2 regions of the Shewanella sp. S1-49-MNA-CIBAN-0167 genome follow, and region 2 is predicted to be linked to the other one. Evidence: predicted binding sites of a transcription regulator. Region 2 holds the regulator's gene; the other holds the start of a gene.
What was found. Region 2 encodes FliA, which starts transcription of late flagellar genes. Its sites were predicted from a motif close to CTAAAGNTNNNNNNNNNNNNGCCGATA; they were not measured.
Positions count from the first base shown of each region.

Region 1: a site for FliA is predicted at 2,578-2,604, ahead of pomA (flagellar motor protein PomA). Genes of this name have one in related genera too.

Region 1 covers NZ_JBEOPO010000024.1:69,763-77,316, reverse strand. The annotation lists gene dxs (1-deoxy-D-xylulose-5-phosphate synthase) at 1-1,269, opposite strand, end outside; gene ispA ((2E,6E)-farnesyl diphosphate synthase) at 1,292-2,173, opposite strand; gene xseB (exodeoxyribonuclease VII small subunit) at 2,212-2,448, opposite strand; gene pomA (flagellar motor protein PomA) at 2,786-3,553, shown strand; gene AAEZ00_RS12720 (flagellar motor protein MotB) at 3,557-4,483, shown strand; gene thiI (tRNA uracil 4-sulfurtransferase ThiI) at 4,799-6,253, shown strand; gene AAEZ00_RS12710 (transcriptional regulator GcvA) at 6,932-7,554, shown strand, end outside.
Region 2 covers NZ_JBEOPO010000006.1:11,498-19,416, reverse strand. The annotation lists gene flhB (flagellar biosynthesis protein FlhB) at 1-671, shown strand, start outside; gene flhA (flagellar biosynthesis protein FlhA) at 806-2,905, shown strand; gene flhF (flagellar biosynthesis GTPase FlhF) at 2,935-4,320, shown strand; gene AAEZ00_RS03915 (MinD/ParA family protein) at 4,325-5,206, shown strand; gene AAEZ00_RS03910 (RNA polymerase sigma factor FliA) at 5,199-5,918, shown strand; gene cheY (chemotaxis response regulator CheY) at 5,963-6,346, shown strand; gene AAEZ00_RS03900 (protein phosphatase CheZ) at 6,360-7,097, shown strand; gene AAEZ00_RS03895 (chemotaxis protein CheA) at 7,113-7,919, shown strand, end outside.

The DNA of each region.
Region 1 (7,554 bases), on a different contig from region 2:
AATGCCACCACGATCGATCGCAAACAATACAGGCAAGCGTTGCAAAGCCACGTCGTGGATAAACTGGTCATATCCGCGTTGTAAAAAAGTTGAGTAAATAGCCACTACAGGTTTTAACCCTTCGCAGGCAAACCCTGCAGATAACGTTACTGCATGCTGTTCAGCAATAGCCGCATCGAAATATTGTTTTGGGAATCGTTGTGAAAATTCAACCATCCCAGAACCTTCACGCATAGCCGGTGTAATCGCGACTAACTTGTCGTCTTGTTCCGCCATGTCGCATAACCATTTACCGAACACTTCCGAGAATGTCGGTAAACCGGGTTTAGTTGTGGGTTTTTTAAATTGGCTTGGATCGAATTTAGGCACCGCGTGCCAGCCAATCGGATCTTTTTCCGCAGGCTCATAACCACGACCCTTTTTGGTCATGATATGCAACATTTGTGGGCCTTTGAGGTTGCGCATATTGCGCATAGTTTCAACGAGCGAATCGACATCGTGACCATCAATTGGGCCGATATAATTGAACCCTAACTCTTCAAATAATGTTGCGGGCACCACCATGCCTTTAAGATGTTCTTCAGTGCGTTTAGCCATTTCTTTAATGACAGGCAGGCCTTTAAGCACTTTTTTACTGTTTTCTCTAATGGTGGTGTAAAAACGACCTGACATAAGCTGGGCAAGGTGATTGTTGAGTGCGCCAACATTTTCAGAAATCGACATTTCATTATCATTGAGCACCACAAGCATATCATTGTGTAAATCGCCCGCATGATTCATGGCTTCAAATACCATACCGCCTGTCATGGCACCATCGCCAATAACGGCCACAACTTTTCGCCCAACCGCTTCTTTTTCTGCGGCTATCGCCATCCCCAATGCTGCACTGATAGACGTGCCTGAGTGACCGACACTAAAGGTGTCATATGGGCTTTCCTCACGCCATGGGAATGGATGCAGACCATTTTTTTGTCGAATGGTGTGCATTTGTTCGCGGCGATCAGTGAGGATTTTATGTGGGTAAGCTTGATGTCCTACATCCCACACTAACCGATCAAATGGGGTGTTGTAGACATAATGAAGTGCCACAGTTAATTCAACTGTGCCTAAGCCAGAAGCAAAATGTCCGCTTGAAATACCAACGGACTGAAGTAAGAATTGTCTCAATTCATCAGAGACTTGTGGAAGTAAACCTTGAGGTAACTTCCTTAATTCTTCTGGTGTATTAGCTTTCGCTAGTACTGGAAATTTAGCAATATCAAAAATCATAGCGAGATTTTCTGACTCTTTATTATAATCTTCGCTCAATAATATAGTGGGCGAAGTCTGCAATTAACTGACTATTATATGGTAATTTAGTCAGCGCTGATAGTGCATCTTGTATTAGTTGTTCTGCACAGGCTTTGGCACCATCGAGACCTAATAGTTTAGGAAAAGTGCTTTTGTTGGATTGTTCATCACTGCCTTGAGGTTTGCCTAACTCTTCGGTGCTTGCGGTAATATCTAAGATATCGTCTTGCACTTGAAAGGCCAATCCAAGGCTTTGGGCGTATTTCATCATCAGTTGATAGTGCTCATCGGGTAAATCTGCCGCAATTAAAGCAAGTTCGACGGCACAACTGATTAACGCGCCGGTTTTTTTATTATGTAATTCGGTTAATCGGTCTAAATCTATACGGTGATCGGTGGCACTCAGATCAATCGCTTGCCCACCGCACATTCCTCGATATCCAGAGGCTTTTGCTAATGCCCTGACCATGGCCAATTGTTGTTCAGGTCGTAAATCGTTACACGGTGCGGTGATTATTTCAAAGGCCAATGTTTGCAGCGCGTCACCAGCTAAAATGGCGTTAGCTTCATTAAATGCAATATGAACCGTGGGTTGACCGCGTCGGAGTGCATCATTGTCCATGGCCGGTAAGTCATCGTGTATTAACGAGTAAGCATGAATACACTCAATGGCTGCGGCGGCTTTATCAAGTGCATTAATATTGACGCCAAGCATGTCACCCACACTGTAGACCAAAAATGGCCTAATGCGTTTGCCGCCTAATAATGCACCATGAAGCATTGCCGCCTTTAAGTCTGGTGCAGCACCATCAAGCTGGCTTAAATGCGCGTTAAGAATAGTATTAACGCGCTTTTGGTATTTTGTTATCGCTTTAGCTAACACGTATCAAGACCTATTATTCAATAACACTATGTTGACGATTATTCACTTTCTATAGTGAACGGTGCTAATTCAGCATCATCTTCATTTAATAAGATAGAGACTTTTTGCTGTGCTTGTTCAAGCTTTCCTTGGCTTTGACGGACTAACTTAATGCCTCGCTCAAATTGTTTAAGCGCGTCATCGAGCGACACTTCACCTTGCTCTAAATGAGCAACAATGGTTTCAAGCTCAGTTAATGATTGTTCAAAACTGAGATTTTCTGGTTTTTTAGCCACGATTATTATTCCTTTCATTCAGCGTGAGACAAGGTATATCAGCCCAGCGTATCGGTCAAATACAGTCGCTGGTTATTTGCTCAACAGCACGCTTTGTTATTGAATTTTGTTTAGAATGTGCAAAACAGGCTAAACTTGCGCCAAGTTTGACCGATAAGACGTTAGGGTTTGAAATAGATAGCGTAAATTAGTATTGAATTTTTTACTGTAATACATAACGATGGGCAATGTGATTTGCATCAATAGATGCCAGAATGTTCGAGTTATTTAATTTGTACGAACAGCGCGATAAAATCGCACAAATAAGCAGCGTGATGACTGCGATTGAGGAGAGGTTGTGGATTTAGCTACCCTAATAGGTATTATCGGTGCTTTTGCATTTATTATTGGCGCGATGATCACCAGTGGTGGTCTCGGATTATTTATCGATGTACCGTCAATTTTGATTGTTGTAGCAGGCTCTTTATTTGTAGTGATGATGAAATTTAACCTAAAGCAATTTTTGGGTTCGATAAAGATTGGTATGAAAGCCTTCATGTTTAAATTAGATAAACCTGAGGATTTGATTGAGCAGTCTGTCACTATGGCTGATGCTGCCCGTAAAGGCGGATTTTTAGCATTAGAAGAGGCGGTCATTACCAACAGTTTTATGCAAAAAGCTATCGATATGTTAGTTGATGGTCATGATGGTGAAGTGGTGCGTAACGCGCTTGAAAAAGATATTGCGTTGACCGAAGATCGCCACAATACTGGGATTAGTATTTTTAAAGCCATGGGTGATGTAGCCCCCGCGATGGGAATGATTGGTACGCTGGTTGGTTTGGTGGCGATGTTATCTAATATGGATGATCCAAAATCGATAGGGCCCTCAATGGCGGTTGCATTGTTAACCACTCTTTATGGTGCGGTAATTGCCAACATGATCGCCATCCCAATGGCGGATAAATTATCATTGCGGATGAATGAAGAATTGCTTAACCGAAATTTAATTATGGACGCGGTATTAGCGATTCAAGATGGACAAAACCCCCGGGTGATTGAAGGCTTCTTGAAAAATTACTTGACTGAAAAATCCCGTGAAATCGATACAACGGACGGAGAGTAACTCATGGCTAAGGCCAAGTGTGATTGTCCACCTGCGGGTGCCCCAAAATGGCTGGCCACCTTTGCTGACCTAATGTCCTTGCTGATGTGTTTCTTCGTGTTGCTGTTAGCGTTCTCTGAAATGGACGTGATGAAGTTTAAACAAATCGCCGGCTCAATGAAGTATGCATTTGGGGTACAAAACAAAGTTGAAGTAAAAGACATTCCTAAGGGGACATCGGTTATCGCGCTTGAATTTCGCCCTGGTAGACCCGATCCCACGCCAATTGAGATCATTAATCAACAAACCAATGAAATGACTCAACCGACCATTGAATATCAGGCCGGTGAAGAGGACAGTGCGGGGGGTACTCAAAAGCAAAGTGGTGAACAGCGTGGTGGTAATGCCGCTGCAACGGCCCAGCAAGAAGCTGAAGCCATTAAAAAAGCGGCCGCATCTGCGCAAGAAAATATTAACGATCAAGTGAAAAAAATGGCTGAGAAGCTCAACGAAGAAATTGTTGATGGTGCCATTGAAATTGAATCTTTAGGTCAGCAAATTATAATTCGTATTCGTGAGAAAGGCTCATTTACTTCTGGATCTGGCTTTTTACAACCTAAGTTTAAACCGATTGTGCGTTCAATTGGTGAGTTATTAAAAGATGTTCCTGGGATTGTTACGGTATCGGGTCATACTGACGGTGCTGATATCAGTAATGAGCTTTACAGTTCAAACTGGGCGCTATCAAGTCAACGTGCTGTTTCGGTGGCTCATGAATTAAGAACAGTCACTGGTTTTGATGAATCAAGGATGAAAGTGGTTGGAGAGGCTTCTAATCGACCTTTGGTACCCAATGATTCTAAAGAGAATCAAGCTCGAAATCGGCGTGTTGAAATTGCCATTGAACAAGGTAAAGCGAAACAATCGAATGAAATTATAGTGACTCAATAGCTCGTCATCAAAGGATAGGCATAAGCGCAATCTCTGCAGGTTACAGAGATTGTGCTTTTTTGTATTAGAAATGTGCTGTAACAGCGGTTTTGCTGAGAAATAACAGATAAAAAAGTGAATATGTTTGGTTAATAGGCATCATTTGGTATGATCCGCGAATTATTGCTTACGCTTTGCTATATGCTGGATTACCTATGTTAATCAAGTAGACAAGGTTTTGCTATTTTTTTTAATTTATTATCAAAGTGTTACCATCTTTTTGTCTAGCAATGCTGAATGCTGAGCTATTGTGGTGGTGATACCTGCGGACGCCCCATGAAGTTTATTGTAAAGCTGTACCCTGAAATTATGATGAAGAGCAAGTCGGTAAGAATGCGCTTTACCAAAATGCTCGAAACCAATATCCGTAATGTACTTAAAAAAGTGGATGACGATGCCAAAGTACAACGTTTATATGATCGTATTTTAGTTAATGTACCTGCCGATAAACCGGAATTATGTGATGCTTTTGCAGAGCGTTTAGCTTGTATTCCAGGTATTGCTCACGTTGTGCAAGTGAGTGAGTACAGTTTTGATTCGATAGATCATATTTATCAGCAGGCTTTACCAAGGTATCGTGATGAAATTGCAGGTAAAACATTTTGTGTTCGCGTAAAACGTTCTGGTAATCATGATTTTAATTCAATCGATGTTGAGCGTTATGTGGGTGGCGGGTTAAACCAGCACACAGAGGCGCTTGGGGTAAAGCTTAAAAACCCTGATGTGACCGTTAATCTTGAAATCAATCAAGATAAGCTTTACATGGTCGAGCGTCGTATTGAAGGATTAGGCGGTTTCCCTATGGCGACCCAAGAAGATGTATTGTCGCTTATTTCGGGCGGTTTTGATTCTGGCGTGTCGAGTTTTCAGTTTATTAAGAAAGGCGCCCGTACCCATTACTGTTTCTTTAATTTAGGTGGCGCTCAACACGAAATTGGCGTTAAGCAAGTGGCTTATCACTTGTGGAAAAAGTATGGTGAGTCGCACAAAGTACGTTTTGTGTCAGTGCCATTTGAGCCTGTGGTTGAAGAGATCCTTGAACGTATTGATAACGGTCAGATGGGGGTTGTACTTAAGCGTATGATGATGCGCGCGGCAACGCGTATTGCGGACAAATTCGGCATTCAAGCGTTAGTCACGGGAGAAAGCTTAGGTCAGGTATCGAGTCAAACGCTGACCAACTTGAATGTGATTGACCGCAGCACTGAGTTATTGATTTTACGCCCACTTATCGCAATGGACAAACAAGACATTATTAATCAGAGCCGTGTGATTGGCACTGAAGAATTTGCTAAGTCTATTCCTGAGTATTGTGGTGTTATTTCACAAAAGCCGACGGTTAAAGCGGTATTGTCTAAGATTGAAGCTGAAGAGCTTAAGTTTTCTGAAGACTTGATTGATCGCATCATTGAGTCTGCAGTGGTGATGGATGTTCGTGATATTGAAGCGGAGATGGATCAACAAGTGACTGAAACCGAAACAGTTAAAGATGTGGCGTCAGGCGAAATCATTATTGACGTTCGTGCACCTGAAGAAGAAGAAAAAGATCCATTATCAATTGATAATGTGATGATTAAAGCGATCCCATTCTTTAAGTTAGCGACCCAATTTGCTGATTTAGACAGCTCTAAAACGTATCTATTATATTGTGATCGTGGGGTAATGAGTAAACTGCAGGCCTTATACCTTGTTGAGCAGGGCTATACGAACGTAAAAGTGTATCGTCCTTAGACTTTGTGCGGGCGATACGATAATTTCGGCGTTATCTAAATCGGTAAGTTAATGTACCTAAATGCTGGTTAATAAACGGTAACGAGCGATATCAAGCGATGACAATCTAAGAGCCTAGAGCGCTGCGCTGCTAGGACGCTACGCGGCTAGATGCTATACAATCAAAAGCCAAGCAGTGCTAGATGACAATCTAAGAGCCTAGAGCGCTGCACTGCTAGGACGCTACGCGGCTAGATGCTATACAATCAACAGCCAAGCAGTGCTAGATGACAAGCGGTAACGAGCGATATCAAGCGATGACAATCTAAGAGCCTAGAGCGCTGCGCTGCTAGGACGCTACGCGGCTAGAGGCTATACAATCAACAGCCAAGCAGTGCTAGATGACAAGCCAATATCCTAGTCGCGCAGCGACTCAATCTTAGCAGCGAAGCTGTCCCTAGAAGCGCAGCGATCCTAGCAGGACGAAGTCCGCTCTAGAAGCGAAGCGATCCTAGCAATGACGAAGTCCGCTCTAGCAGCGAAGCGAACCTAGCAATGACGAAGTCTGCTCTAGCAGCGCAGCGACCCTAGTGATGTTGTCAATGATGCTAATTTACCCAAACACGGTGTGCTTTACAAACGACATAAAAATAACGATAATCATTAGAAAAACTAATTAAAAATGAGGGATTGATCACTATGTCTAAACGATTACCGCCTTTGAATGCTGTTAAAGCATTTGAAGCTGCAGCAAGACATTTGAGCTTTACCCGCGCCGCAGAAGAGTTGTTTGTCACACAGGCTGCAGTGAGTCATCAGATTAAAGCATTAGAAGATTTTTTAGGGCTAAAGCTGTTTAGACGTAAAAATAGATCCTTATTGTTAACAGAAGAAGGCCAAAGTTATTTTCTGGACATTAAAGATATTTTTATTGAGCTAGGGGAGGCGACTAATCGTCTGCTTGCCCGCAGTGCGGTAGGATCGTTAACGGTCAGTATGTCTCCAAGTTTTGCCATTCAATGGTTAGTGCCACGTTTAGCTAAGTTTAGCGAAAAAAATCCTGATATTGATGTGCGTATTAAAGCCGTTGATAGTAATGCCAATTCGTTAACCGACGATGTAGATGTTGCCATTTATTACGGCCAAGGTAATTGGCCTGGATTACGCGCCGATAAACTGCGTAACGAAGTGTTGATCCCTGTCTGTTCGCCATTATTACTCAATAGTGCTAAACCGTTAGCTCAACCCAGTGATTTAAAATTCCATACCTTGTTACATGATTCAAACCGTCAAGATTGGCAGGCATGGTTTAGACAGTGTGG
Region 2 (7,919 bases):
TGGTGGTGGCATTATCCGCTTACTTCCTACTAAAATTTTATTTCATTGATATTTTGACCCTGTCTAGCGATCACCTACCTGGCAATATCTATCATTCTTTAGAGTTGCTCATTTGGATGTTTATCGTACTTTGCAGTTCGATGTTATTGATTGTTATTATAGATGTGCCATTTCAAATTTGGAATCACAAGAAACAATTAAAAATGACCAAGCAAGAAATTAAAGATGAGTATAAAGATTCTGAAGGTAAGCCTGAAGTTAAAGGCAAAATTAGACAAATGCAGCAGGAGATGGCGCAACGGCGTATGATGACCGAAGTGCCTAACGCTGATGTGATTGTGGTTAACCCAGAGCATTATGCTGTGGCGGTAAAATACGATGTAAGTCGCTCGTCTGCGCCATTTTTAATTGCCAAAGGTGTCGATGACGTTGCCTTTAGAATACGTGAAATTGCTCGCGAACATAATGTTGCTATTGTATCGGCCCCGCCATTAGCTCGTGCTATTTACCACACCACTAAGATTGATCAACAAGTGCCAGAAGGCTTATTTACCGCGGTCGCACAAGTACTTGCCTATGTATTTCAGCTTAGGCAATATCAAAAAGGTAAAGGTCGTCGTCCTAAAGCTATCCCACTTAGTCAGCCCATTCCTGATGATTTGAAGCATTAATCGCCACTCAATTCGCTTATATCGTTAAATGACTCCCTCTGTCGTAGTTTTGGCTTAGTTTTTGCTTCGTCAGTCTATTAGCGTCAAATAACAGTACATTATTTCGCAATAGACTACATGAAGGGTTGACCTCAATGGATGCAAAAGCCGCTTTCGGGCAATTTAAACAAATAAGACCGTCGACATTTAAGGGCATTGGTACGCCTTTAATCGTGCTCGCGGCGCTTGGAATGGTGGTGTTGCCCATTCCTGCTTTTTTGCTCGACATCCTATTTTCATTCAATATTGCTTTAGCTTTAGTCGTACTACTCGTTGCCATTTATACGGATAGACCTCTTGATTTTGCTGCATTTCCTACCGTATTACTGGTGGCTACGTTATTAAGGCTTGCCCTTAACGTTGCCTCTACCCGGATTGTATTGCTCGAAGGCCATAATGGTGGTGATGCCGCTGGTAAAGTGATCGAAGCGTTCGGCTCAGTGGTGATTGGGGGTAACTATGCTGTCGGTTTAGTGGTATTCCTTATTTTGATCATCATTAACTTTGCGGTAGTGACCAAAGGTGCGGGGCGTATTTCTGAGGTAAGCGCTCGCTTTACCTTAGATGCCATGCCAGGTAAGCAAATGGCCATTGATGCCGATTTAAATGCCGGTACGCTGACCCAAGAACAAGCCGGTATTCGCCGTGAAGAAGTGACCCGAGAAGCTGACTTTTATGGTGCGATGGACGGGGCGTCAAAATTTGTAAAAGGTGATGCTATCGCCGGTATTATGATCTTAGTCATCAATATCTTAGGTGGCTTTATTATTGGTATTGTGCAGCACGATCTCGATTTTTCTAGCGCCGTAGAAATTTATACGTTATTAACCATTGGTGATGGTTTAGTCGCGCAGATCCCCGGTTTATTATTATCCATTGCCGCGGCTTTATTGGTGACTCGTCAAAACGAGTCAGGCGATATGGGCCAAATGATGTTCAGTCAGATGTTTGACAGTCATAAATCATTAGCCATTGCTGCTGGGTTATTATTTGTCATGGGTGTTGTGCCTGGTATGCCTCATTTCGCGTTTTTGACTTTCGCAGCCATTACCGCAGCTGCCGCTTACTTTGTTTACAAGCGTAATGTTGACAATAAACAAGCTGCACTTACCTTAGCCACAAAAGGGCCGGTTGAGACTAAGAATAAAGAACCTAAAGAGTTAAGCTGGGACGATGTACGCCATGTTGATACCATAGGGCTTGAGGTTGGTTATCGCCTAATTCCATTAGTCGACAAGTCTCAAGGCGGTGAATTATTAGGCAGGATCAAAGGCGTACGTAAGAAATTGTCACAAGAGTTAGGTTTTTTAGTGCCAGCGGTGCATATTCGTGACAATTTGGATTTATCCCCTAATGCGTATCGCATTTCGTTAATGGGCGTGGTGGTCGGTGAGGCAGAAGTGAGACATGATTGCGAGTTAGCGATTAATCCAGGCCAAGTTTACGGTAAGCTTGATGGCATTGAAACTCGCGACCCCGCTTTTGGTTTAGAGGCGGTATGGATAACCCCAGAGCAACGTGAACAGGCACAAACATTAGGCTATACCGTCGTCGATACCGCAACGGTTGTGGCTACACATATCAGCCAATTACTCAGTAATAATGCGGCCAAGCTATTAGGATATGAAGAAGTGCAGCAGTTAATAGACATGTTGGGCAAAAATTCACCTAAATTAGTCGATGGTTTTGTTCCCGATATTATGCCGCTGGGATCTGTGGTTAAAGTGATGCAAAACCTACTTAACGAAGGGGTATCGGTACGTGATTTACGCACCATAGTGCAAACCTTGTTAGAATACGGCACTAAGAGTAATGACACCGAAGTTTTAACCGCAGCAGTGCGGATTGCGCTAAAACGTATGATAGTGCAAGAAATCTCTGGACCAGAACTTGAAATACCTGTCATTACATTGGCGCCAGAGTTGGAACAGATGTTGCATAAGTCTATGCAGGCGACCGGCGGTGAAGGTCCTAATATTGAACCGGGTCTTGCAGAGCGTATGCAACAGTCATTATTAGACGCTGCACAGAAGCAAGAAATGGTAGGGCAACCAGCCATTTTATTGACATCTGGCATGCTCAGGTCAACGCTGTCACGATTTGTTAAATACACTATTCCCAATTTACGCGTGATTTCTTACCAAGAAATACCGGACGAGAAACAAATTAGAATTGTTTCTGCTGTAGGCCAATAGTGATAACGTCAGTTTATAGAGGTGCATAAGTGAAAATTAAACGATTTTTTGCCAAAGATATGCGCGCGGCATTGGCTCAAGTAAAAGAAATGTTGGGTTCTGACGCTGTCATTATGTCGAATAAAAAAGTCACTGGCGGAATCGAGATTGTCGCTGCTGTAGATTATGACGAACCTAAAGCCGCTATCGCTTCACAAGCGCCGACCACGGGTTTTATGGATGTGAGCGAAGACAAGGTGTCTTTAGGCGCTAAACCTGCCATAAAAGCCCAATCGAAGGTCAATCCTCCTGCGGCCGCAGATTCGTTACAGGCATTACTTGAAAAACAACACAATCGCATGACACAACAAATGTCCGTGCAACAAGACGAGCCAGAGTTACCTGAATGGGCCCGCCAATTACAAGGTGCAAAGTCGGCTAAACCCGCGTCGAACTTGCCACCGCAATCCGTCTCTGACAAACCAACAAAAAATAATAAAAACCACTCAGGCGATATGGATGATCTGCGTGAAGAAATGGCTTCATTACGTAGCTTATTAACTCATCAAGTTTCATCGTTAATGAAAGACCAAAAAAAGCGGACCGATCCTGTGGGAGCAATGCTTGAAAGTAAATTGATTGCCGCAGAGTTTTCTCCGGCAGTAGCTGCTAAACTAGCGGGATTAAGCCAACATTACACCCCAGCAGATTTAGTGCGCGCATTACCGCAAAGTTTAGCCAACTTACTCGACAACCAAGGCGATGATATTGTCAAACGGGGTGGTGTTGTGGCATTTGTGGGTCCTACGGGTGTTGGTAAAACGACTTCTTTAGCTAAAATTGCCGCCCGATTTGCCGCCCATCATGGACCAGAGCAGGTCGCATTGATTACCACAGATCATTACCGTATTGGCGCCTATGAGCAATTAGCCACTTATGGCAAAATAATGGGCTGTCCGGTTAAACAAGCACATGATTTAACTGAATTAGAACAAATTCTTTATCAGTTTAGAAATCGTAAGTTAGTGTTAATTGATACGGCAGGTATGGGGCAGCGAGATATGCGTTTATATCAGCAACTAGATAATTTAACAGCCAATAGTAGAATTCCAATTAGGAGCTACTTAGTCTTGTCGGCGACCGGTCAACGTCGCGTATTGCAAGATGCGGTTGAACATTTTAAACGGATCCCATTAGCGGGTGCGATTTTAACCAAGTTAGATGAATCAATATCAATTGCAGGTGCTTTGAGCGTATTGATTCAAAATGAGTTACCATTGAGCTATGTTACTGACGGTCAACGTGTTCCTGAGGACATGAAAGTGGCTGATACCCTAGAGTTGGCTAAGCAGGCTCTGGCGGCATTAAATGAAACAGAACAACAATCGTCACAAGACACAGCGTGGTCTAATGACAACGCCTATGCATTTGAGTAAAGTTATGACACGGGATCAAGCAAGTGGTTTACGTATGATGAATCAACCAAATAACGATAAAGTTAAAGTAATTGCCGTATCCGGTGGTAAAGGCGGAGTGGGCAAAACCAGTGTGTCAATTAATACCGCCGTTGCATTAGCTGAAAAAGGCAAACGCGTATTAGTACTTGATGCCGATTTAGGGTTAGCCAACGTCGATGTCATGCTGGGGATCCGCGCTGAGAAAAATTTATCTCATGTTTTGTCCGGTGATGCCGAATTAGATGACATCATTGTGCGCGGACCCAAAGGGATCGGTATTGTTCCTGCTACGTCAGGTTCTCAAGCGATGGTTGAATTGACGCAAGCACAACATGCCGGACTTATCCGTGCATTTAGTGAAATGCGTACTCAGTTCGATATTTTAATTGTTGATACTGCTGCCGGTATATCAGATATGGTGCTGAGTTTTTCTCGTGCATCACAGGATGTATTAATTGTCGTTTGCGACGAGCCGACATCGATTACCGATGCTTATGCGCTGATTAAAATTTTAAGTCGCGAGCATGGTGTGTTCCACTTCAAAATTGTGGCAAATATGGTGCGTAGTTTGCGAGAAGGTATGGAATTATTTGCAAAACTGAGTAAAGTGACCGATAGATTTTTAGATGTTGCTTTAGAGCTGGTTGCAACAATACCCTTTGATGAGAATTTACGTAAAGCGGTTCGTAAGCAAAAGTTAGTTGTTGAAGCGTATCCTAAATCTCCTTCAGCTATTGCTTACCATGGATTAGCCAATAAAATTATGACTTGGCCGGTGCCACAACAGCCCGGCGGCCATTTAGAATTCTTTGTTGAACGTCTTGTACAACGTAAGCCGATACAAGAAGGAAGAACGGGTGAATAAAGCCGCAGCGTATACTCAGTTCGATAACAAAACATCTATTGTTGAACAGTATGCACCGCTGGTTAAAAGAATTGCTCATCATATGCTGGCAAGATTACCAGCATCGGTGCAACTCGATGACCTATTACAAGCTGGGATGATGGGGTTGCTTGAGGCCTCATCAAAATTTGATGATAGTAAAGGGGCCAAATTTGAAACCTTTGCTGGTATCCGAATTCGTGGTGCAATGATAGATGAAATTCGCCGAGGTGACTGGGTTCCACGCTCAGTTCATCGTAATAATCGTCGTGTAGCACAAGTGATTGATGAATTAGGGCAGAAGCTTGGACGTGATGCTCATGATACTGAAATTGCAGAAAAACTTGATATGTCGCTTGATGAATACCATCACATCTTAAATGATGTTTCTGTTGGTAAAATCATCGGTATAGAAGATCTTGGTGTTGCGCAAGATGTGTTAATCACAGACAACGAATCGCCAGATGAAACCTTTGACTCGCTTGCTGAAATTCAATTTCAATCTGCATTGGTTGAAGCAATTAAGACATTGCCAGAAAGAGATGCGTTAGTGCTGTCGTTATATTATGACGAAGCATTAAATTTAAAAGAAATTGGTGCAATCCTTGAAGTTAGCGAATCGCGAGTAAGCCAGATATTAAGTCAGGCAATGCTCAGGTTAAAAGCCAAACTCAAGCATTGGACACAAGAATAATAACTTATATAGAGCGAACGAGAGTCAGCTCACCGGAGGAAACCTTGGACAAGAATATGAAGATTCTTATTGTTGACGATTTTTCAACAATGAGGCGTATCATTAAGAACTTGTTGCGAGACTTGGGATACAATAATACTCAAGAAGCAGATGATGGCTCAACAGCCCTACCAATGTTACAAAAAGGCGATTTTGATTTTGTAGTAACAGACTGGAACATGCCTGGAATGCAAGGTATTGATTTACTTAGAGCCATTCGTGCTGATGATTCGTTAAAGCATTTACCTGTATTGATGGTAACCGCTGAAGCTAAGCGTGAACAAATTATTGCTGCAGCGCAAGCTGGTGTAAATGGTTATGTAGTAAAGCCTTTCACCGCCGCTACGTTAAAAGAAAAGCTAGATAAAATCTTTGAACGACTCGCATAACCAAGGATTAGTCATGCAGGCATCAATATCGGGCTTGGTCACTCTTGAACAAGCCCAAGAACTTGTTGAATTACTTACCTCGGGTAATCAAGCAGAAGCTGATGATTACATCAGAGAGCTTGCCACGCCATTGCAGCGTGAGCTTTTTGAAGAAGTCGGTAAGTTAACTCGACAACTCCACAGTGCACTAAAAGATTTCAAAGTTGATAACCGTTTATCTGAATTAGCGAATACCGAAATACCGGATGCTAAAGAAAGGTTGAACTATGTTATCGATATGACAGAACAAGCTGCAAATAAAACCATGGATGCAGTTGAAGAATGTCTTCCTTTGGCCGATACCATCATTAGCAATATACAATCAGTGACGCCCATGTGGGATAAATTGATGCGTCGTGATATAGAATTGGGTGAATTTAAGTCACTTTGTCATGATGTTCAACAGTTTATGTCGCATAGCGAGCATGACTCTAATCGCCTTCGCGAGCTGTTAAATCAAATTTTAATGGCGCAAGACTTTCAAGATTTGACCGGTCAAATGATCCGTCGAGTGATTGATTTAGTTCGTGAAGTAGAAACTAATTTGGTTTCAATGCTAACGGTGTTTGGTGATAATGCTAGCGAATTATTGCCTACTATAAACGATAATAAAATAGAAGCAGAAGGTCCCATTATGCATGCTGAACGGCGTGAAGATGTGGTTACTGGTCAAGATGAAGTAGATGATCTGCTATCAAGTCTGGGTTTCTAATTAGGAGTCAATTTAATGTCTTTTGATGTTGATGAAGAGATACTCCAGGACTTTTTAATTGAAGCTGGTGAGATTTTAGAGCTTCTACAGGAGCAGCTCGTTACTCTTGAAAATAATCCTGATGACAGTGATTTACTTAATGCTATTTTCCGTGGATTTCACACCGTTAAAGGTGGGGCTGGTTTTTTAAGTCTGGGTCCAATGGTTGATGTTTGTCATGAAGCTGAAAATACCTTCGACCTTTTACGCACCCGCAAACGCGGCGTAAATTCAGAGTTAATGGATATTATTTTGCAAGCGGTTGATGCGATTAATACCATGTTTGCTCAAACTCAGCAGGGACAGCAGCAAGACTCCGCTGATCCTGCGTTACTCGCTAAACTCAAATTATTAAGTTCAGGTGCACCATTACCTTCAGAAATGACGGCAGGAGAGCCAGAACCCATTGAAAATATTGTTGAGTTTAACCAGCCTGAATCCATCGAAGAAATGAGTATGCCCTCAGCGCAAACATCCGGCTCAGGCAGTATTGATGAAATTGATGAGTCTGAATTTGAAGCTTTACTTGATGCTTTACATGGTACAGGCAAAAGTCCTGCTTCATCTAAAGCTTCTGATAGTAAAAAAGCCAATATCGATTCAACGTCTGCGGTAACCAATAGTAGTGACGACATTACTGATGATGAATTTGAAGCATTGTTAGATGAATTACATGGCTCAGGATCGTTTAAAGCTAAATCAGAAGCGGTAGTTTCAGCTAAACCAGCTACCCCGCCTGTTGCTGAACCTCTTGTTGATTCTGATGAATTCACTGACGATGAA